Pedobacter ginsengisoli: one gene and its partner. The protein of the gene in region 1 binds, or shares a complex with, the protein of each later gene. Links are inferred from orthologs where the notes say so. Each region holds a gene or a part of one and is shown on either strand. Other genes may lie near its edges.

Region 1 (10,610 bases):
GCGATTACCCTTATGGCTTTATTTACAAAAAGTTTTGACCCTCAGCCCGAGCTGATTAATAAGGGAAATTCATGGAATAAGAATCCTGTTATTGCCCATCGAGGAGCCTGGAAAAAGAATAATTTACCAGAAAATTCTATTGCTTCTCTTAAGGAGGCGATAAGATTAGGTTGTTACGGATCTGAATTTGATGTTCATATGACTTTGGATAGTGTTTTGGTTATTAACCATGATGCAGACTTTTATGGCCTTCATATAGCTCAGGTTACTTATAAGGAACTTTTGACGAAGAAGCATCCAAATGGTGAGAATATCCCTACGTTGGAGGAATATCTGAAAGAAGGAATAAAACAGAAAAAGATGAAGCTTATTCTGGAAATAAAACCGTCGAAAAATGATCCTGAAAGAGATCAAAAATTGACGGATCGCGCTGTAGCAATGGTTAAGAAATTGAAAGCGAAAGAATGGGTTGATTACATTAGTTTTAGCTACGATGTTCTTAAACGAATTTTGGTATTGGATCCTAAGGCTAATGTGGCTTATTTAAACGGAGATGCATCTTTAGAGAAGCTTAAAGCAGATGGGTTTTACGGAGCAGATTACCACTATAGTGTTTATCAGAAAGGGGAGTGGTTTGCTAAAGCGAAAGAATTAAATTTAACCATTAATGCGTGGACGGTTAATAGTGCAGAGGATATGAAATGGCTGTTAAAGAATAAGGTGGAGTTTATTACTACGAATGAACCTGAATTAGCTTTTGAGACAATCAGGGCTGTGCAAAGCGGAAATTAAAAAGCTATAAAACAAAAAAGCATCGCAGGTTATCTGCGATGCTGTACAATTTATGTCTATAATAATCTAGATTACTTTAACATTAATCGCATTCAACCCTTTTTTACCGCTTTCAACATCGTATTCAACTTTGTCGTTTTCACGAATTTCATCGATAAGGCCTGTTGAATGTACAAAGATTTCGCTATCTCCGTTTGCTGGGATGATGAATCCGAAACCTTTAGTTACATTAAAAAATTTTACTGTTCCTTCTTGCATTGTATTATTTATTAAAATTAAGTCTGCAATGTACATATTATTTTTTTATTAAAATGCAAGTGCTTAATATTTTAGCGAATATAAAATCAGGAAAGCATCAATTATTGCTCTTTTTGCCTTGAACTACCAATTTAATTTCGCTGGAATGAGGTATTCCAAGTGTTTTTCCCGGTGTTACCCTCAAAAGGTTTTGAAGATATACGCTTATTATTGCCTCTAATGACTTTTTTCGGGCCTCCCTGTATTCAGGCAAAACATTTGCAAATGAGGTTAAATACATTTTTCCATTTGCATTGACAAGAACATTAAATTCATATGCGAAGTCTTTGTATGATTTATCAATATCAATGCGATAATATGGGAATAAATAGTCGTAAGACTGCGTTCGGCCCATAATTGGGTCAACTGTTGTTATTTTTTTTACTTTGATTAGTTTGCTTACAGGGGTGAATTCTACAGGCTGTCTTCCTGCAAAGGCACTATCTAAATTTTGTGGATTGCGGTTGGACCGGGCAGAAAGCTTTTGAACATAAAGCGTATCAGCTTTGGATGGTTTTTGCAATTCTGCTGCAGTTGTTTTTAATTCATTTTTTAAGTAATTCTCAGAATAATAGGTGATATTAACATCAGACCTGATGTCTTTAGAAATCTCTTTTTTCTGAAGGTGTAGTCTTTGAAATACAAGACTGTCTTTGCTTATTTTTTTTATTCGAAAATACTCATTTGCAAAATTATATACATCACCATGGTCAAACATTAGAAAAAAAGGCTGCATTTTTTTCTTTTGAGGGCTGTAGGCCATTACAGTATCGTTTGATTTAAATTGAATGATCCATGAAGGTTCTTGTTGAAATCCCATTTCATTGAATGAAAGCCCAGTGCTAAATTTGCGCTTTACTTCTTGATATCTTATTCCAATAATTGAATCAAATGAAAGTTTTTTAACGACTCTTTTCTCTTCTTTGGGGGGATTGCAACTATAAAACGTACCGAATAAAACTAAGCTTAAGAGTATTGTAAAACGGGGTATTTTCATCATATTTATTGGCCTTGTTTTAGCGTAGAATGTATGTTTTTTACCTATGGAAAGGGTAAAAATAAATATTTATATCCGTTTCTTCAATTTTATCAATTTGATGAGTAATTCACCATTTCTGTTTATCGAGAGAAAAATGCCCCGACCATCTCCTGATCGTAATGTTTTAGTGATGTCGTTAAGGTTTAATGTTTTAGTGTTTGTAAAGTTTATAGATAAAATTTCATCTCCCTCACGTATTCCTGCTATTTCTGCTGGGGAATTCGGCTCAATTCTGCTAATAAAATAGTGTTTAGTGGCATCTTCTTCAACATAAACTTCAATTCCCGACATATCGTGCTCAAAAGGGCGCTTGTAAGTTGGGTTTTGTTTCAGATACATAATTTCATTAGTATAATCGAAGGTTGTATTAAACCTACTCAGGATATCGGCGCCTAAATTTCCATTTCTGTTTAAAAAGAGGGTTTTTGCTGCTACATCATTATATATTGGATACGAGGAAATGACTTCCTTTAACTCGAAGTTTCCAATTCTTATTTTGGGAATACGGCCAACATTTCCGCTAATTGGTCCGCTTAGTCCGATTCCCAGATTTGCCGGGATAGAATTAAGAGGGACGGGGAAGGGTTTTTCATTTAGTGTTTCTAAGGAAATGGCATGACTGGCGCCATTATCTACTACTACTTTTGCGTTTATTGTGCCCAGCTCCTTGGTGTAGAGCTCTACGTTGATATAAGGCTTATTATTGATTATCTGTAAAGGGATTATATCTCCTTTTATCTTCTTTTTAGTGCCGGGTAAACTAAAGACTACTCTTTTAGAAGAGTAGTTTATTTCGACGGTAAAGCTATTGAAGAAATAGTAACCGAGTAGACCATAAACTTTGACACCCATGTAATTTGATAGGCCTAAAATATCTGTTTTCAATATAGCAGTAGGGATATAATCGATGGATGCTTTACCGACTCTTGCTGACACTTGATTGGTTAGAAATGCATCAATCTCTATTCCTTTTCCGAGGCCGGTTATTTTGATGGGGCGAAGATCGCTTAGGCGAAGATCATTAATAATTGTTGTGTCTGTGATTACTAATGGGCCTACACCGGTATCAAGAATGAAGTTATATGGGCCTTTGTCATTGATGTATATCGGAATAATAACAAGGTTTCGGATAAGGTTAAAGTTGACGGCATTTTTAGTACGGGTGCCATTAAAGCTAAATTGTTGCGCTTTTAAGCTATATAAGCAGCAAAATCCAAATATTATGGAGAGGGGAATAACTTTAAAGAAAAAGAAATTAACAGCACGCATTCGCGAATTCATTTAAACTAATTTAAGTAAATTAGTAGTTAGTATGTGTAAATCTGATTTTAAAATTAAAGGCATATTTGTTTTATTGACTGCGTGCGCAGGCTTTTTTTTAAGTGGGTGTTCTGTTAATCATCGTGTAGCAAAAGGGGTTAATAGCCTCTTTAAGCATTCTGAGGTGCTAAAAAAACACTATGTGGGGTTTGCTTTATACGATATGTCGACAGATAAAATTCTGTTTGAAAATAACGCTGATAAATATTTCACTCCGGCATCAAACACCAAATTATTTACCTTTTATGGAGGTTTAAAAATGATTCCGGATTCAGTTCCTGCTTTAAGGTACGTTGAGCATGGAGATTCCCTGATATTCTGGGGGACCGGAGACCCATCTTTTTTACATGCAAAGCTCAAAGGAAACAAGGCTTTTAACTTTTTAAAAATGAGCAATAAGCGACTTTACTTTGCCTCAGGAAGGTATAAAGGAGAGTTTTACGGGAGTGGATGGCAGTGGGATGACTACAACGATTATTATCAGGCTGAAATAAATGAGCTTCCTATTATGGGAAATCTGGTTGAAGTAAATGAATTGAATGGCAAACTGAATGTTTCGCCTATGTTATTTGCCGATTGTGTGAATCAGGATTCGTCAATAAGGGATACCTCTTTTCTGGTAAAACGGAATTTTAATGAGAATAGATTTAACTACCCGCCTATAAAGGTGCCTAAGGGATATTCACAGGCAGTGCCATATAAGGTTAGCCTGTCTACAACGTTAGCGATGTTGTCTGATACATTAGGGAAAAAAATTGAGCTTATTCACATGAATATGCCATCAGACGCGGCGACACTTTATTCTTTAAAATCTGACTCGGTTTTTAAGGAGATGATGATTCCGAGTGATAATTTTATTGCTGAGCAGCTACTTTTGGTATATTCTAATCTGCTTGGACAAGATTTAAGTGGGGAGGGAGCAATTAGATACATTGCAAAAAACTATTTAAAAGAGTTACCGGATAAGCCGGTGTGGGTTGATGGCTCTGGTCTTTCTAGATATAATTTGTTTACCCCAAGGGACATTATAAAGCTTCTGGAGTTAATTTATAACCAGGTTAATGATAAGGAACGGTTATTTGCCATGCTGCCGGCAGGAGGGAAAAGAGGAACCTTAAAAAATGCTTATCCAAAAACGAATAACCCTTTTGTTTTTGGTAAAACGGGAACACTGTCGAATGTGCACTGCCAGAGCGGTTATGTTGTGACCAAAAAGAAGAAGATATACCTGTTCTCTTTTATGAACAATAATTTTGTTTCATCTACTGTCGGGGTTAGAGAGGAGATGGGCAAAATTATAAGTTATATTCACGAGAATTTTTAGGATTATAGGCTTTCAAACGGGATGTCCATAAGCGCATAGTTCTTCCATCCGATGAAATCGAAATGCCACCATTCATTTTTTATTACACGGAAACCATAAGCTTGCATTGTTGTAATTAATAATGTTCTGTTTTTTATTACCTGGGGCGGTAGGTTTGAATAGGATGGCGAGGCCTGCTCGGCAAAGCTGTCGTATGGGGTTGGCATTTGCAGCTCTTTTCCGGTTTTTAAATCAATCAGGGTGAGGTCAACAGCACATCCACGATTATGTTTAGAGCCTTTTTTGGGGTTGGCAACAAAGTTTTTATTCAGGGCTTTTTGATAGAATGCCAGTGTGATGGCATATGGCCGGTACGCATCGAAGATTTTTAGGCCATAGCCTTTTTTGTTAAGGACTAATTGTATCTTTTTTAGCTGTGTAACAACAGGCTTTCTGGCAAAAGCGCGGGCCTCTTTGTACATAACCTGATTCATGAAATTATTTTTGGTGGCGTACTTAATGTCGAGCTTAATATTTGGAATTTCCCTTTTGATTTCTATGAGTTCGTTTTGCGGGTTTTTAGCATAGGATGCCTTGTAGTCTTTATCTGAGCCAATGACCTGTAAGCCATAAGGATTGCCTTTGTATTGCTGGGCCGAGATAAAGAAAGGGCAGAGCAAGAACAATAAATACAGGTACTGTTTCATTTTCAAGACTACTGATTTGAGACCATAAGCAGTTCAATATCTTTGTACGGAAGATTGTACATGTTTGCAAGATCTTTGTTGGTTAGATGCCCCTGATAGATATACAGCGCCTCCCGGATTCCGGGCTTGCTCCAAACCATATTCATGAGTCCGCCCATGTCGCCAATGTCTAAAAGAATGGGGGTAAATATATTTGTAAGTGCGTATGATGCTGTTCTTGGTACTCTGGACGCAATATTAGGGACACAATAATGGATCACATCGTGTTTCCTGAATACAGGATCTTTATGGTTTGTGACTGTAGAGGTTTCGAAGCAGCCGCCCTGGTCAATACTTACATCGATTACGACAGAGTTGGATTTCATTCGGGATACAGTTTCTTCCATTACAATACACGGGCTTCTTCCATGGGTAGCTCTGATTGCGCCTATAACGACATCACAGGTAGTAATTGCTTTTCCAAGAACTATTGGCTGCATTACAGAGGTAAAAACGCGACTGCCCAGGTTGTTTTGTAGGCGTCGCAGGCGATAAATAGAGCTATCAAACACTTTTACCTCGGCACCTAAAGCAAGAGCTGTACGGGCGGCATATTCGCCAACCGTACCGGCACCAAGAATAACAATTTCGGTTGGAGGAACTCCTGTGAAGCCACCTAGCATCAGGCCTTTTCCTCCTGTTACATTGCTCAGGTATTCTGCCGCAATAAGAATAGACGTTGCGCCAACAATTTCGCTCATTGCCCGTACTACGCTTAGAATATTTCCTTCATCCCTCAGGTTTTCAAAGCAGATGGCATTGATTTTTTTATTAAGAAGGGCTTTTAGATAGCTTTCTTTCAAGCCTCCCATTTGAAGGGCCGAAATCAACGTTTGCCCCTTGTGCATTAACGCAACTTCTTCTAAAGTAGGTGGGGCTATTTTTACCAGTATATCGGCATTAAAAACATCTTTTTTATTAAATGAAATTATTGCCCCCTGCTCGCTGTAATCTTTATCTGAGAAATTTGAGCCAACACCAGCACCTGTTTCTATAATTACTTTATGCCCGTTGTTAATTAAAAGAGCAACAGATAATGGGGTAAGGGCTATTCGGTTTTCCTGAAATGAGATTTCTTTTGGAATGCCAATATACAAACTATTGCTTTTCTGACGGGTTTCTAACATTGTCTCTTTGGGCTGTAAAAGCCCTTTTTGAGCAATTGAGGCCATACCTTCGCGTAATCCTGTAGCCATATTTGTTTATGAGATATTTTAGCTTGAAATTAAGAAAAAAATAACCTAATAATCAGGGTCTGCTATTTTATATTTTATTGATGGACAGTAATCTTTCGTTTTCATTAATCATTTTGATCTCAACTTTTATATAATGTTCAGGTAATAGTTCCTCAACTTTTTCTGGCCACTCGATAAAGCAGGTATTTCCTGAAAAGAAGTATTCTTCATAGCCAATATCATATGCCTCCTGAAGGTTTTTGATACGGTAAAAATCAAAATGATAAAAGGTTTTGCCTTTTCCTTCATATTCATTTACGATGGAGAATGTGGGGCTGGAAACCAGCTCTTTTACACCAAGTGCTTTAGTTAAAGCCTTGATGAAAGTAGTTTTGCCGGCGCCCATATCACCTTCAAAAACAAATATTTTTTCTGTTCCGGCAAAATCTAAGAGCGAAATAGCGGCCTGGTCTAAATCAGATAAACTGTTAACATTAATATTCATTATTATCTTGAGCTGTAAGTTGCAATTGGTATTATCATTTCTTCTAATGAAATACCTCCGTGCTGAAAGGTTTCATTGTAATAGTTTACGAACTGGTTGTAATTGTTCTGGTAAACAAAATAACGATCTTCTTTTGCGAATATATAATTAGAGCTGATATTAATTTTAGGCAATTGAGCTTCGTGCGGGTTTTTAATAAGAAAAACTTCTTTTGGATTAAAGTTAAGGTTGCGCCCCTGTTTGTAACGGAGGTTTGTGTTGGTGTTTCTGTCTCCAATAACTTTGCTTGGGTGTTTTACCCGAATGGTTCCATGATCAGTTGTAATGATAACTTTAACATTTTTCTGAGATATTTTTTTCAAAAGGTCCATTAATGGCGAATGCTCAAACCACGACAAAGTTAAAGAGCGGTAAGCAGCATCGTCATTAGCCAGTTCCCGAATCATTTGCATGTCAGTTCTGGCATGCGATAGCATGTCTACGAAATTATAAACAATAGCATTGAACTCATTTTGCAGGAGATTGTTTACTTGCTCATTAAGGGCTTTCCCGTCATCATATGTTAATATTTTGTTGTAACTGAATTTACAATCTTTACGCAGGCTACGCTTAATCTGATCTGCTAAAAATGTGCCTTCATGCAGGTTTTTCCCGCCCTCATCGTCGTCATTTTGCCATAATCCGGGAAAGCGTTTTTCCATTTCGAGCGGCATTAGGCCTGAAAATATCGAATTTCGCGCATACTGGGTTGCAGTGGGCAAAATACTTGAATAAGTATCTTCTTCATCTAGGCGGAAGTGCTCGCTAATCAGAGGATTAATAATGCGCCATTGGTCATATCTTAAATTATCAATTAGGATAAAAAAGACAGGGACATTGTTATTAATTAATGGGAATGCCTTTTTCTTCAACAGATCATTGGAAAGCAGAGGAGCTTTGCCTTTGCCATTGACCCACCCGAGGTAATGATCTTCAATAAATTTTGAGAATTGCATGTTTGCCTCCGACTTTTGCATTGTCAGAATTTCGTGCATTTGCGGGTCATCTAGCTTCTCTAGCTCTAGCTCCCAAAATACCAGCTTTTTATAAACATCTACCCACTCTTCATAACTTAGCTTATCATTTAAGGTCATGCCTAATCGCCTAAAGTCTTGCTGATAGGCCATGGATGTTCTTTCGCTTACGAGACGCTTATTGTCGATTATTTTCTTGATCGTTAGCAATACCTGCTTAGGATTAACTGGCTTGATAAGGTAGTCGTCTATTTTAGACCCAATTGCATCTTCCATTAAGTTTTCTTCTTCACTTTTGGTTATGAGGACAACGGGGACATCATTTCTGATGTTTTTTATAGCAGTTAGCGTTTCAAGGCCACTCAATCCGGGCATATTTTCATCTAGAAAAACCAGATCAAAGTGTTCTTTCCCAAATGCTTCAAGGGCATCATTGCCATTTGTGTAAGTGGTAACATGATATCCTTTTTCGTTTAACAGCAGTATATGTGGTTTTAATAAGTTTATCTCATCATCGGCCCATAGAATCTTGGTTTCCTGCATTATCGTATTTATATAATGTGAATTTATTTGTCAAAAAGAGAGAGTGTCTTTCTTACTATGGATAAAAATAGCAATTTTTGTACCGTATAATTTATTTTTAAGGATTGAACAAAAAGAAAATAATAAATGATCCGGTTTATGGTTTCATAAATATTCCTTCAGAAATAGTCTTTGATCTGATATCTCATCCCTATTTTCAGCGATTGAGATATATAAAGCAATTGGGAATGACCCATTTGGTGTATCCGGGAGCATTACATACCCGTTTTCACCATGCTTTAGGGGCAATGCATCTTATGGGGTTGGCTATTGAAATTTTAAGAAGCAAAGGGCATAAGATAAATAGTGAAGAAGAAGAGGCTGCCACAATTGCTATCTTGTTACATGACATCGGACATGGTCCTTTTTCTCATGCGCTGGAGTATTCACTGGCTCATGGAATAAAGCATGAAGACATTTCCATGCTAATTATGGAAAAGCTAAATGCTGAATTTGGGGGGAGACTAACGCCTGCAATTGATATTTTTAAAGGTAAATACCACAAGAAATTTCTGGCTCAGCTGGTCTCAGGACAGTTAGATCTTGATAGAATGGATTACCTGAACCGGGATAGTTTTTTTACCGGAGTAAGCGAAGGGGTAATTAGTTTTGATCGGATCATTAAAATGTTTAATGTGCTGGATGACAATCTTGTAATTGAAGAAAAGGGCATTTATTCGATAGAGAACTTTCTGATCTCAAGAAGATTGATGTATTGGCAGGTTTATTTACATAAAACTGTTATTGCAGGAGAAATGGTGCTGGTGAAAATTTTAAAGCGAGCAAAGGAATTGGCCGCACGAGGAGAAGCCCTTTTTGCTACGCCTGCACTACAGCATTTTTTGATAAATGATGTTACGGAAGCAGATTTCTTTTCGGAAGACATTCACTTATCCATGTTTGTACAGCTAGACGATCAGGACATTTTTGCTTCAATAAAGGTTTGGCGCAATCACGGTGATAGAATACTGGCACAGTTGTGCAAAATGCTCACTAACAGGAACCTTTATAAGGTTGAGATTACAAATGATGCTCCAGATCAGAACAGAGTGGATGTACTTAAGGAGAACACCGCAGAATTTTTAAATCTTATTGGTGATGAAGTGTCTTATTTTGTTTTTACAGATGTGGTAAGAAATAGGGCTTATGATGCCGGAAACAGCAATATAAACATTTTATTAAAAAACAATATCATAATTGATATTGCAAAAGCATCAGATTTATCTAACTTAGAATCTTTAGACAAAACAGTGAAAAAGCACATACTTTGCTACCCAAGAATTATTTAGCATATTTTAACAAAATAATTAATTTTTAATCCCGTTTTTAGTTTTTTAAAACTAATTATGGAATTGTAATAACCTAAATAGGTTTATTTGTTCATATCAATTTAACATATAACTTTGTAAAATGCAATTTACTGCCAAGCAGATAAGCGAATTTATAAATGGCACCATTGAGGGCGACGAAAATGTAAAAGTCGAAGAGCTTTCTAAAATAGAAGATGGCAAGCCGGGATCTTTATGCTTTTTGTCAAACCCCAAATATGAGAACTATTTATATTCTACCAATGCTTCTGTAGTTATTGTTAGTAAGGAATTTTTACCGTCACAACCTGTAAAAAGCACTTTAATAAAAGTTTCAGATCCTTATAGTGCATTTTCTGTTCTGTTAGACAGGTACAATGAAGTGATAAGTCAGGTTAGCGAATCATCCGGTGTTGAGCAACCTTCTTTTGTTCACCCGACCGTAAAACTGGGCAAAAATGTCTTTATCGCGGCGTTCTCTTATATAGCTGAGAATGTTGAAATAGGAGACAACACCAAAATATTAGCACA
Region 2 (10,757 bases), 830 kb from region 1 along the record:
ATTAACGGCAACAATGGTATTGTTATTAGCCTAATCATGACCTTGTTTATCATGACGCCTTTTTTATGGGCACTGGCTATAAGGAGAATTGAAAAAAAGGCCTATTCGCATTTATGGCTTAATAAAAAATACACTCGCGGACCACTTGTTGCTCTTGAGGTTCTACGTATTGGATTAGCCATTTTCTTTGTTGGTATTTTAATTTATCAGTTCTATAGTACATGGATTTCAATTGTTATTGCAATAGCACTAATTGTATCTTGTATGTTCATTTTTTCGAGAAGACTACAGGGCTTTTACAACAAACTTGAAAGTAGATTTTTACTTAACCTTAATGCCAGAGAGGCTCAAAATGCACCGCCTGAAATTTTACCATGGGATACTCACCTGGTTGAGCTTTCGGTTGCCCCAGAATCAACACTTGTTGGAAAAACCCTTGTGGATTTATCAGTGAGGGAAAAGTACGGTGTTAATATTGCGCTTATTCAACGCGGAAAAATAATGATACCAACACCTGGCAGAAATGAACGTTTATATCCTAATGATAAAGTTCTGGTTATTGGAACTGATGATCAACTGGCCGCTATAAAGGAACTTTTTGAAGGAAGCATAGACGAGAACATGCAATCTAGTTTCCCTAAAGAGGATATGTCACTTCAAAAAATAGTGATTAATAGCAGCTCACCAGTGTACGGCCAAACCATCCGCAATTCGGGGATTCGGGAAATGACTCAGGGTCTGGTGGTTGGAATTGAAAGAAATGGAAACCGGATACTAAATCCCGATTCGACACTTATATTCGAAAACGGCGATATTGTTTGGATTGTAGGAAATAACAAGAAGGTTCCGGATTTGCTAAAGTAAGGCCTTGATTTTGATTTTACTATAACAGAGTGTACCTTGTACATTAATGAAAATTGATCAGGAAAAGAGTGACTTTTTAGATGAGATGCTAAATCACTGGCAAGAGGAGAATCTTTTGTCGCCGGATGATGTTAACAGATTACGTGGAAGTTATGAAACCAAAAGTTTTGACTGGCGACGTTTAGCTCAGTATTCTTTTTGGATAGCGATGGCTTGCGGAGTTATTTCGTTAGGTGCCCTGCTGATTGACAATAAAATTTTAAACTATCTGGAGCAGATTTTTACCGCCTCGGATGTGATGATTAGTATCTTATCAGCCATCGGTGCAGCTGTGCTATACTATTTCAGTTTTAAAAGAAAAAAGCTCAAATCGCACCTGGTATTTAGTAATGAAGCTTTGGTTTTTACTGCAGTAATGTTAACTGCCAATGCCATTGCTTATCTGGGTAAAGCCATAGATAATGGTAATTCGCACTTCTCTTTACTTATTTTAGCCTCTGTTTTTATTTACGGCATACTGGCTTATATTTTTAAATCAAGATTGATATGGGCATTTGTTCTGATATCACTAGGTGCCTGGTTTGGCACTGAAACGGGTTATCTGTCGCGCTGGAACTGGTATTTTGTAGGAATGAACTATCCGCTTCGCTTTGTGCTTTTTGGGCTATGCCTTACCGCCTTTTCTTTTATAATTAAAAACAATAAAAAGATGGGAATGTTTTTTCAGGTAAACTATGTTTGCGGCATGGTATATCTATTTGTTTCCCTTTGGCTGCTTTCGGTATTTGGAAACTTTGGATCATTGGAAGAATGGTATTCTGTAAGGCAAATTAGCTTGTTCTATTGGGCTTTATTATCTGCCGCATTTTGCCTCGTAAGCATCTATATAGGGTTGAAATACAGAGACGATATTGCAAGAGAGTTTGGAATTACCTTTCTGTTTATCAACTTGTATACAAGGTATTTTGAATACTTTTGGGATAGCTGGCACAAAGCACTTTTCTTTTGTGTACTGGCGGCTTCATTTTGGTTTATTGGCCGCAGGGCTGAAAAAATCTGGAACCTTGAGTTTTTAAAAAAGTAGGGCACCTATTTTATAAAGTGTATATACACTATTTTGCATACATGATAGGCTGATAAAGCAAAGAAAAGTAAGGCAATTCCTTTGTTTACTATATAACTGCTCAGTGCAAACTTTTCCTGTATATATTGGGCAAAGCGGGCAAAGCCATATAATGCCAGGCCGGCACCAATTCCTGATCCTATACTAAAAACAGACAAAGAAAGATAACCAATATCTATCCACTCGTGCGATATTAAATATGTTCCAACGAATAGCCAATATGGTATTTGCATTGGGTTAACAACACCTAAAAGCAAACCATATTTTATACTGTCCTTTTTCGAATAATCGGCTTTTGGCATCTCTTTACGTGACCTCCAGGTAATTACGCCTAATATTCCGAACATAAAAACCATGATAACATCAATAATGTTATCGAGCTGAATTTCGCTCGACAACCATTGCACAAAACGCATCACACCAAAAGTGAAAAGCATTTCGACAAGAGAAAATGCGCCAATAAAATATAAAGCCTGACGAATCCCTCTTGTTATTGTTATTTGAACTACGGTAAGATTAATATTACCTGGTGGGATGTATCCAACCATATTTAAAACTATCCCGAGAAAGAGTGTTAAAAAAAGCATGCGCGAAGATACAATTATTTCAAATGTGCTTTTAAATACTTAGCGGTATAACTCTCTTTTACCGGCAAAAGCTGTTCAGGCGTGCCTTCAAAAACAATATTACCACCTTTATCTCCCCCTTCCGGACCAATATCTATAACCCAATCTGCTGATTTTATCATGTCCATATTGTGTTCTATTACCAGAATTGTATTTCCTTGTTCTATTAAAGTATTCAAGGCAATAAGAAGCTTTTTAATATCATGAAAATGCAATCCAGTGGTAGGCTCATCAAATATAAATAGTGTTTTATTGGCGTTATTTCCTTTGATTAAGAATGAGGCAAGTTTAATGCGCTGCGCCTCTCCGCCAGATAGGGTATTGGATGACTGTCCCAAATGTACATATCCTAAACCTACATCTACCAGGGGTTGCAGTTTATGCAAAATTTTGGGCTCGTTTTTAAAGAAATCTACTGCTTCTTCGATTGTTAAATCCAAAATATCTGCAACGTTTTTATCCTGGTAGGTTACATCAAGCACCTGTTGCTTAAATCTACGACCTCCGCAAGTTTCGCATGGCAGATAAATATCGGCCATAAACTGCATTTCTATTTTTACCTCTCCCTCTCCCTGGCAAACATCGCAACGGCCACCTTCAACATTAAATGAGAATGCAGCGGGCTTTAAGCCTGAGGCTTTAGATGCAGGCAGCGCCGAAAACAGGGCTCTTACATCATCCCATGCCTTTACATAGGTTACAGGATTTGATCTTGATGAGCGGCCAATAGGATTCTGATCGACCATTTCAACCTGACTTACCAATTCATAATTGCCATAGATGCCATCGTATGCTCCTGTCTGCTCACCTGAGTAATTTCCGATTGCCTTTTGAAGCGCAGGATAAAGTATTTTTTTAATGAGACTTGTTTTTCCTGATCCGGAAACGCCACTCACTACCGTAAAAACACCCAAAGGGAATTTTACGTCTATGTTTTTAAGGTTATTTTCTCTTGCTCCTTTAATTAAAATATGGTCCTTCCATCCTCTTCTTTTTGCTGGAATAGCAATTTGCTCTTCACCTGAAAGGTATTTTCCTGTTAAGCTTTTCTTATCTTTTATGATCTGTTTATAGGTACCGCTAAATACCAGATTACCACCGTGAGTGCCTGCCTCTGGGCCTATGTCTATAATATAGTCGGCAGCTTTCATCATTTCTTCTTCATGCTCCACTACCAGTACCGTATTTCCTACATTTCTAAGAGATTCCAATACTTCTATTAGCTTATTTGTATCTCTTGGATGTAATCCGATACTTGGCTCATCAAGCACATACACTGAACCCACAAGGCTGCTACCCAATGATGTTGCCAGATTAATACGCTGAGATTCGCCTCCGGAAAGTGTATTTGACAACCTGTTAAGTGTTAAATAACCCAAACCAACATTATTAAGATAGAGTACACGGCTACTAACCTCGGCCAATAAACGTTTTGCTATTTTCTCGTCGTTAGCCGACAGGTTTAAATTATTAAAGAAATCAAGTATGGTTGATAAAGGCATCAGAACGATGTCAATAATCGACTTATCATTGATCTTTACATACGAAGCATCCTTACGTAATCGTGATCCCTTACAATCAGGACATGACGTCTTGCCCCGATATCTGGATAGCATTACGCGATATTGTATTTTAAAGGTTTGCTCCTCAAGTTCTTTAAAAAAAGCGTCTAATCCTTCAAAGTATTTATTACCAGTCCATAATAGCCTCTGTTCTTTTTCAGTTAGCTCATTGAATGGCCTGTGAATTGGGAAGTCGAATTTAGCGGCACTTTTAACCAGTTTATTTAACCACTCCTTCATTTTTTCCCCCCTCCATGGCGCAATTGCATTATCAAAAACACTTTTACTCTTATCAGGAATAACAAGGTCTTCATCAATACCTATTACGTTTCCATACCCCTCGCATCTTTTGCATGCGCCATATGGATTATTGAAACTAAAGAAATTTGGTGTAGGCTCATCAAAACGAATTCCATCAAGTTCAAAACGGTCACAGAAGTTTGTTAATTTCCCTTCATGCTCTACAAAACAGTCGCCCTTTCCTTCAAAGAAAGCAGTTTGAACTGAATCAGCAATACGGCTTAATGTTTCATCAGCTGAATTAACAACAATACGGTCAATCAGAATCCTGATTGTATTTTCATCTTTTAATTCGAAATCCTTGAATGTTTCATCTTCCAGAATTGCTTCAATCTTCTGAATTTTATCCTGATAGGAAACCCTTAGAAAACCTTTTTGTAAAAGTACAGCCAGCTCTTCCTTTACAGACCTGTTATTGTGCGGGAATAATGGACAAAATATAGTAACGGTACTTTCATCATCCATGTTAGATATAAAATCAACAACTGTAGTAACGGTATCTTTTTTTACTACTTTACCGGAAATTGGAGAATATGTTTTCCCTATTCTGGAGAACAGAAGTTTAAGATAATCATATATTTCAGTTGAAGTGCCAACAGTAGAGCGAGGGTTTGAGGTAATAACCTTTTGTTCAATTGCTATAGCCGGAGCTATTCCTTTTATGTAATCAACATCAGGTTTGTTCATCCTCCCCATAAATTGGCGGGCATAGGAAGACAAGCTCTCTACATATCTTCTCTGGCCTTCGGCATATAGTGTGTCAAATGCCAAAGATGACTTGCCTGACCCTGACATTCCGGTAATAACTACCAGTTTGTTTTTTGGAATAGCTACATCAATATTTTTAAGATTGTGAACTCTGGCACCTTTTATGATAATATTTTTGTGTGGATCTTTGTCGATTTCGTTATTCATTGATTTCGTGATAGAATACTGCTAATATACCTCAAAAAACGAATATTTGTTTTTTTGGGAGGATGCAAAAATAAGGCTCTGAGACCACTTTTATTTTTTTTTAACACTTTTTCTATTGAATTCTAATAAAAAAATGCTTCTTTTGAAACTAATTAACTGAACAACATACACCACCATCATAAAAACCAATAGGAGAAATAATATCGAAACAAACATCTACTAAGTATTTTTTTGGCATTTAACAGCAAGGGAATTTAGTTAGGATACTCCTATGAAATTACAACAATATAGTGATCAGGATTTGGTTAAGTTATACCTTACCGGCAATGAGGCCGTTTTGGAAGAACTTTTAAGAAGACACAAATCAAAAATTTATACATCAATCTATTTATTGGTTAAAGACCAGTATTTAGCAGAAGATATATTTCAAGATGCCTTTATTAAGGTAATTAACACATTAAGATCTGGACGTTATAACGAAGAAGGTAAATTTTTACCATGGGTAATGCGTATTGCACATAACCTTGTGATAGATTACTTTAGACGTGAAAAACGAGGACCAGTTATTACAAGTGCCGATGGCACCGATGTATTTAATATGCTTCAGTTTCATGAAGAAAGTGCAGAAGATAGAATTTTAAGAGAACAAACCCATTTTGATTTAAGGGCCATGATTCACTTATTACCTGACGATCAGAAAGAAGTATTGATAATGCGTCATTATGCTGACCTTAGCTTTAAGGAAATAGCTGACCTAACCGATGTAAGCATAAACACTGCATTAGGCCGTATGAGGTATGCTTTGAGCAATCTTCGGAAAATGATGAAGGTGAAAGAAATATCCTGATATCAGTAGAAAAAAGAAAATATAAAAAATTGTTGTTTGGGTTAAAATAAATTAATAACAATAGCGTTAATTAGTAAAACTAATATACGTTTATTGCTTATGATGGAAACCTCTACTTCAGTTAACAAACTAAATTACGAACAGAAAAAACAGGAGATGATTCCTGCAAATGATGTTGAACCACAGGATTTACAGTTCTATGAGAACATTAAATCGCAACTGGATAGCTTAGCTAAAAACCCTTCTGAAACAACAATTTCGAAGATTTTAGCCTATTCCAGAGCCAAGTAATTTAAGAAACGAAAAAAAGCTGCTAAAAATTTAGCAGCTTTTTTTTTATTCCTTTAATGAAATTCATTATATCCAAAAAGGAAATAACAATCCATTTTGTCGTTTTGAAAACTATGAATGTCGTTAAAATGAAATTAAGCCAGTTACTATTTCTGAGATATATTAAATTGAAAATTAAAGGCAAAAATATCTAAGTTTGTAGATGCTCAAAAAAGAAAGATATAAGCTTTTTGTGGCCCATTTTTCTGCAAAGCAACCAGATGCCGAAACAGAATTGCACTACAACAATCCATTTCAATTACTGATAGCAGTAATCTTATCTGCTCAGTGTACTGATAAAAGAATAAATCAGGTAACACCTGCATTGTTTAAGCGCTTTCCGGATGCCAGATCTTTGGCTGATGTTACACCCGATATTGTTTTCGATTATATCAGAAGTGTTAGCTACCCGAATAACAAGGCTAAACATTTGGTTGGTATGGCTAAAATGCTGCTTAACGACTTTAATAACGAAGTCCCATCTGATGTGAATGATTTACAGAAAATGCCTGGTGTTGGAAGAAAAACAGCAAATGTTATAGCTTCTGTTATCTATAATGCACCCGCTATGGCGGTTGATACACACGTTTTCAGGGTTGCAAACAGGATTGGATTAACTACCGGAAAAACTCCACTAACTGTAGAAAAAGACTTAGTTAAGAATTTGCCTGAAGAAACAATACATGTTGCACACCATTGGCTGATATTGCATGGCAGGTATATATGTGTGGCAAGATCTCCAAAGTGTAGTATCTGCGAAATCACAAGTTTTTGCAAATATTATCAAAACACGAATAAAATAACTAAAATATTTAGTGATTCAGAACCCTCAATAAAAAAATAATAATTTTATTTGCTATTTTAAATTAAATAATAGTTATGTTTGCTAACATAATTAGTAAAAAGAAAATCATTTTACGTTAAGAAATGTAAGTCATTACTTTCTTGCAGAATTAAATAATATGAGCACAAACGCAGACAAATTAAAAGCATTACAACTTACTTTAGATAAGTTAGAAAAATCATATGGTAAAGGCACCGTTATGAAATTGGGTGACAATGCTGTAGAACCAACAGAATCTATTTCAACCGGTTCTATTAGTTTAGATATTGCCTTAGGCATTGGCGGAGTACCAAAAGGAAGAATTATTGAAATATATGGCCCTGAATCTTCAGGTAAGACAACTTTAGCAACTCATATTATTGCTGAAGCACAAAAAAAAGGTGGTTTAGCAGCTATTGTTGATGCCGAACACGCATTTGATAAAGGCTATGCAAAAAAACTGGGTGTAGATGTAGATAACCTATTAATTTCACAACCAGATAATGGTGAACAGGCTTTAGAAATTGCTGATAATTTAATCAGATCAGGAGCTATTGATGTAATTGTGATCGACTCCGTTGCCGCTTTAGTTCCTAAAGCTGAGATTGAAGGTGAAATGGGAGATTCAAGAATGGGGCTTCAAGCTCGTTTAATGTCGCAGGCTTTGCGTAAATTAACAGGAACCATCTCTAAAACCGGATGCTGCTGCATTTTTATCAACCAGTTACGCGAAAAGATTGGTGTAATGTTTGGTAATCCTGAAACTACCACTGGCGGTAATGCTTTAAAGTTCTATGCATCTGTACGCTTAGATATTCGCAGAACTTCTCAGATTAAAGATTCTGACGAGGTTGCAGGTAACAGGGTTAAAGTGAAAATTGTTAAAAACAAGGTTGCCCCTCCTTTCCGTATCGCTGAATTTGACATTATGTTTGGTGAAGGTATATCTAAAACAGGTGAAATTATTGATTTAGGTGTTGACTTTAACATCATCAAAAAAGCAGGCTCGTGGTTCTCTTATGGAGAAACCAAACTTGGTCAGGGTAGGGATGCGGTTAAGCAGTTATTACTGGATAACCCTGAATTATCTGAAGAAATTGAAGCAAAAATCAGAGCTGAAGTTACCGGTGAAAAGTTGGAAGAGAACGCTTAAATTATACTCATTAAATAAAAAGAAGGGGGATTTTGAACAAAATCCCCCTTCTTTTTATTTAAGCTTTTTTACTTATAGCTTGGAGCTTGACTATCTGGTGCCATTCCGGGAGTATTCTTCTCCATAAAGTGGGTGTCTATCTTAACAATAGCAATAATTGCTATGATAGTCATCATCACCAAAACAACAAGACCAATATAGTTCCTATTTTTATCTTTCTTAATTAACCATATTAAAAAGATGATTAATGGCAAAAGCATTAAACCAAAGAAAACAAAACTCATTACACCCATAATTATACCTTTTATATATTAAAATTCCATTCTGGACAAAGGTGCAACATCTTGCTGCACAAAATCCTTATTTAAATACTTGTAATAACCAGCAATAGCAATCATACCCGCATTATCTGTGCAATACTGAAATGCCGGTATAAATACCTTCCAGTTTAGTTCCTCTGCCATGGCAGTTAATCCTGCCCTTAATCCACTATTAGCAGATACTCCCCCCGCAATAGCTATATCCTTAATTCCGTACTGCTTTGCAGCCTTCTTTAATTTATTTAACAGTATATAAACTATACTATGTTGAACGGAAGCGCAAATATCATTTAGGTTCTCGGAAATAAAGTTTGGATTCTCTTTCTCCTGATTCCTGATAAAATACAAAATAGAGGTTTTAAACCCGCTGAAGCTATAATTGAGGTCTTTAATTTGGGGTTCGCCAAACTTGTAAGCCAAAGGATTTCCCAGGGCAGCATACTTATCTATTAGTGGCCCACCGGGATAAGGTAAATTTAAAATCTTAGCTGTTTTATCAAATGCCTCACCTGCGGCATCATCTAGTGTCTCACCAACTATCTCCATATCAAAATGGCTTCGCACCACAACAATTTGAGTATGTCCACCAGATACCGTTAAGCATATAAATGGAAAGCTAGGTTTTGGATCATCAATAAAGTGCGCCAATATATGAGCGTGCATATGATTTACTGATATCAGAGGCAGATCTAACGCTAACGCAAATGACTTTGCAAAGGAAACCCCTACCAGAAGTGAGCCTAATAATCCGGGGCCTTGAGTAAAAGCAACGGCGTTTAACTCCTTTTTACTAACTTTAGCATCACTTAATGCTTGTTGTATTACCGGGACGATATTTTGCTGATGAACCCTTGAAGCTAATTCAGGAATTACACCACCATAATTTTGATGAATTGTTTGGTTTGCAATAACATTGGCAGTAATTTTGCCGTTGTTACATATAGCAACAGAGGTTTCATCGCAGGAAGATTCTATAGCAAGTATTACAGACACGTTTATTATTATTAAGCTACAAAATTATTAAAAAACTATTAAAAATACTTCTTTGGGTCGTTGCATCGGTATTATTACTTGCCGGTGTCATTCTTTTTGCAATCCAATTTAAGCCCATTCAAACTTTTGTAGCTAAAAAAGCGGCAGCATACTTATCTAAAGAGCTTAATACGACAATCTCCTTAACGGGTATCTATATAAAACCATTTAAGTATGTTGTTATAGAGAACCTGATTGTATTAGATCAGCAGAAAGATACCATACTTAACACGCCTAAATTTTTGGTTGATATTAATCAGCTTTCGCTTAAAAAACGTATAGTTGACATCAATACAGTACAAATTAATAATGGTTCTTTCTTTTTAAAATCTTATAAAGACAGATCTACCAATCTTGATTTTATTATTGACTACTTTGATTCCGGTCCCCCAAAGGTTAAAACTAAAAAGAAACCTTACAAAATATCTTTCGATAGGGTAATTCTGAACAACATTAGTTTTAAATATAAAAACTTAAGGATCGATACAGTAATAAAAGGGGTAAACTTTGATGATGTTTATCTGACTAGTTTTAATGGAATTTTTGAAAAATTAAATACTACAGACCATATCCTTCAGGCAGATATTAAAAACCTGACCTTTAAAGAAAAAAGTGGTTTCTATTTAAAGAACCTTACTGCATTTACTACTGTGGATACCAATGGCATTGAGCTAAAAAATCTAATGCTGGTTACTAACAAAAGTAGGCTATCTGATTACTTCCAGATGCGGTTTAATAAGTACCGCGACTTTAGGGACTATGTGAATAAGGTGAGAATGAAAGCCGATTTCAAGAACAGCTATCTTTCTTCGCGCGATGTGGCCTATTTTGCACCTGAACTGGATCAAATGAATCTCGAGAT

What was found.
Region 2: the proteins of tsaE (region 1) and tsaD are in contact, whole or in part, in a crystal structure (PDB 6N9A), measured with the Thermotoga maritima proteins. The link is inferred for Pedobacter ginsengisoli from one-to-one orthologs. Residues at the interface, in WP_004082108.1 of Thermotoga maritima: Leu37, Gly38, Lys46, Lys57, Val59, Lys60, Ser61, Thr63, Phe64, Thr65, Leu66, Met67, Val69, Pro71, Tyr82, Arg83, Leu84, Asp86, Asp88, Phe89, Asp93, Ile128, Asp130, Glu131, Arg134; in WP_004082750.1 of Thermotoga maritima: Cys10, Asp11, Arg49, His50, Leu82, Gly84, Gly135, Gly136, Glu154, Thr155, Leu156, Asp157, Asp158, Ser159, Glu162, Asp165, Lys166, Arg169, Leu170, Tyr175, Lys213, Thr214, Leu217, Tyr218, Gln221, Arg222, Asn324.

The regions. Positions count from the first base shown.
Region 1 is NZ_CP024091.1:4,452,617-4,463,226, reverse strand. What follows is about bases 5,470-8,224. They hold tsaE (tRNA (adenosine(37)-N6)-threonylcarbamoyltransferase complex ATPase subunit type 1 TsaE), read right to left. Parts: upstream 7,178-8,224; coding sequence 6,761-7,177; downstream 5,470-6,760. Other genes in these bases: CPT03_RS18530 (bifunctional response regulator/alkaline phosphatase family protein), read right to left, coding at 7,180-8,224; CPT03_RS18540 (alanine dehydrogenase), read right to left, coding at 5,470-6,693. Outside these bases: CPT03_RS18570 (glycerophosphodiester phosphodiesterase), read left to right, coding at 1-792; CPT03_RS18565 (cold-shock protein), read right to left, coding at 859-1,050; CPT03_RS18560 (hypothetical protein), read right to left, coding at 1,148-1,909; CPT03_RS18555 (aspartyl protease family protein), read right to left, coding at 2,156-3,409; CPT03_RS18550 (D-alanyl-D-alanine carboxypeptidase/D-alanyl-D-alanine-endopeptidase), read left to right, coding at 3,441-4,772; CPT03_RS18545 (M15 family metallopeptidase), read right to left, coding at 4,775-5,458; more of CPT03_RS18540, read right to left, coding at 5,467-5,469; more of CPT03_RS18530, read right to left, coding at 8,225-8,733; CPT03_RS18525 (HD domain-containing protein), read left to right, coding at 8,838-10,061; lpxD (UDP-3-O-(3-hydroxymyristoyl)glucosamine N-acyltransferase), read left to right, coding at 10,183-10,610. UniProt on the Escherichia coli protein: Required for the formation of a threonylcarbamoyl group on adenosine at position 37 (t(6)A37) in tRNAs that read codons beginning with adenine.
Region 2 is NZ_CP024091.1:3,616,849-3,627,605, forward strand. Bases 7,856-10,757 are described here. They hold tsaD (tRNA (adenosine(37)-N6)-threonylcarbamoyltransferase complex transferase subunit TsaD), read right to left. Parts: upstream 9,857-10,757; coding sequence 8,855-9,856; downstream 7,856-8,854. Other genes in these bases: recA (recombinase RecA), read left to right, coding at 7,856-8,543; CPT03_RS14910 (hypothetical protein), read right to left, coding at 8,612-8,836; CPT03_RS14920 (translocation/assembly module TamB domain-containing protein), read left to right, coding at 10,138-10,757. Also shown: CPT03_RS14870 (cation:proton antiporter), read left to right, coding at 1-864; CPT03_RS14875 (DUF2157 domain-containing protein), read left to right, coding at 911-1,948; CPT03_RS14880 (LysE family transporter), read right to left, coding at 1,954-2,535; excinuclease ABC subunit UvrA, read right to left, coding at 2,589-5,390; CPT03_RS14890 (RNA polymerase sigma factor), read left to right, coding at 5,662-6,237; CPT03_RS14895 (hypothetical protein), read left to right, coding at 6,337-6,528; nth (endonuclease III), read left to right, coding at 6,731-7,411; more of recA, read left to right, coding at 7,530-7,855.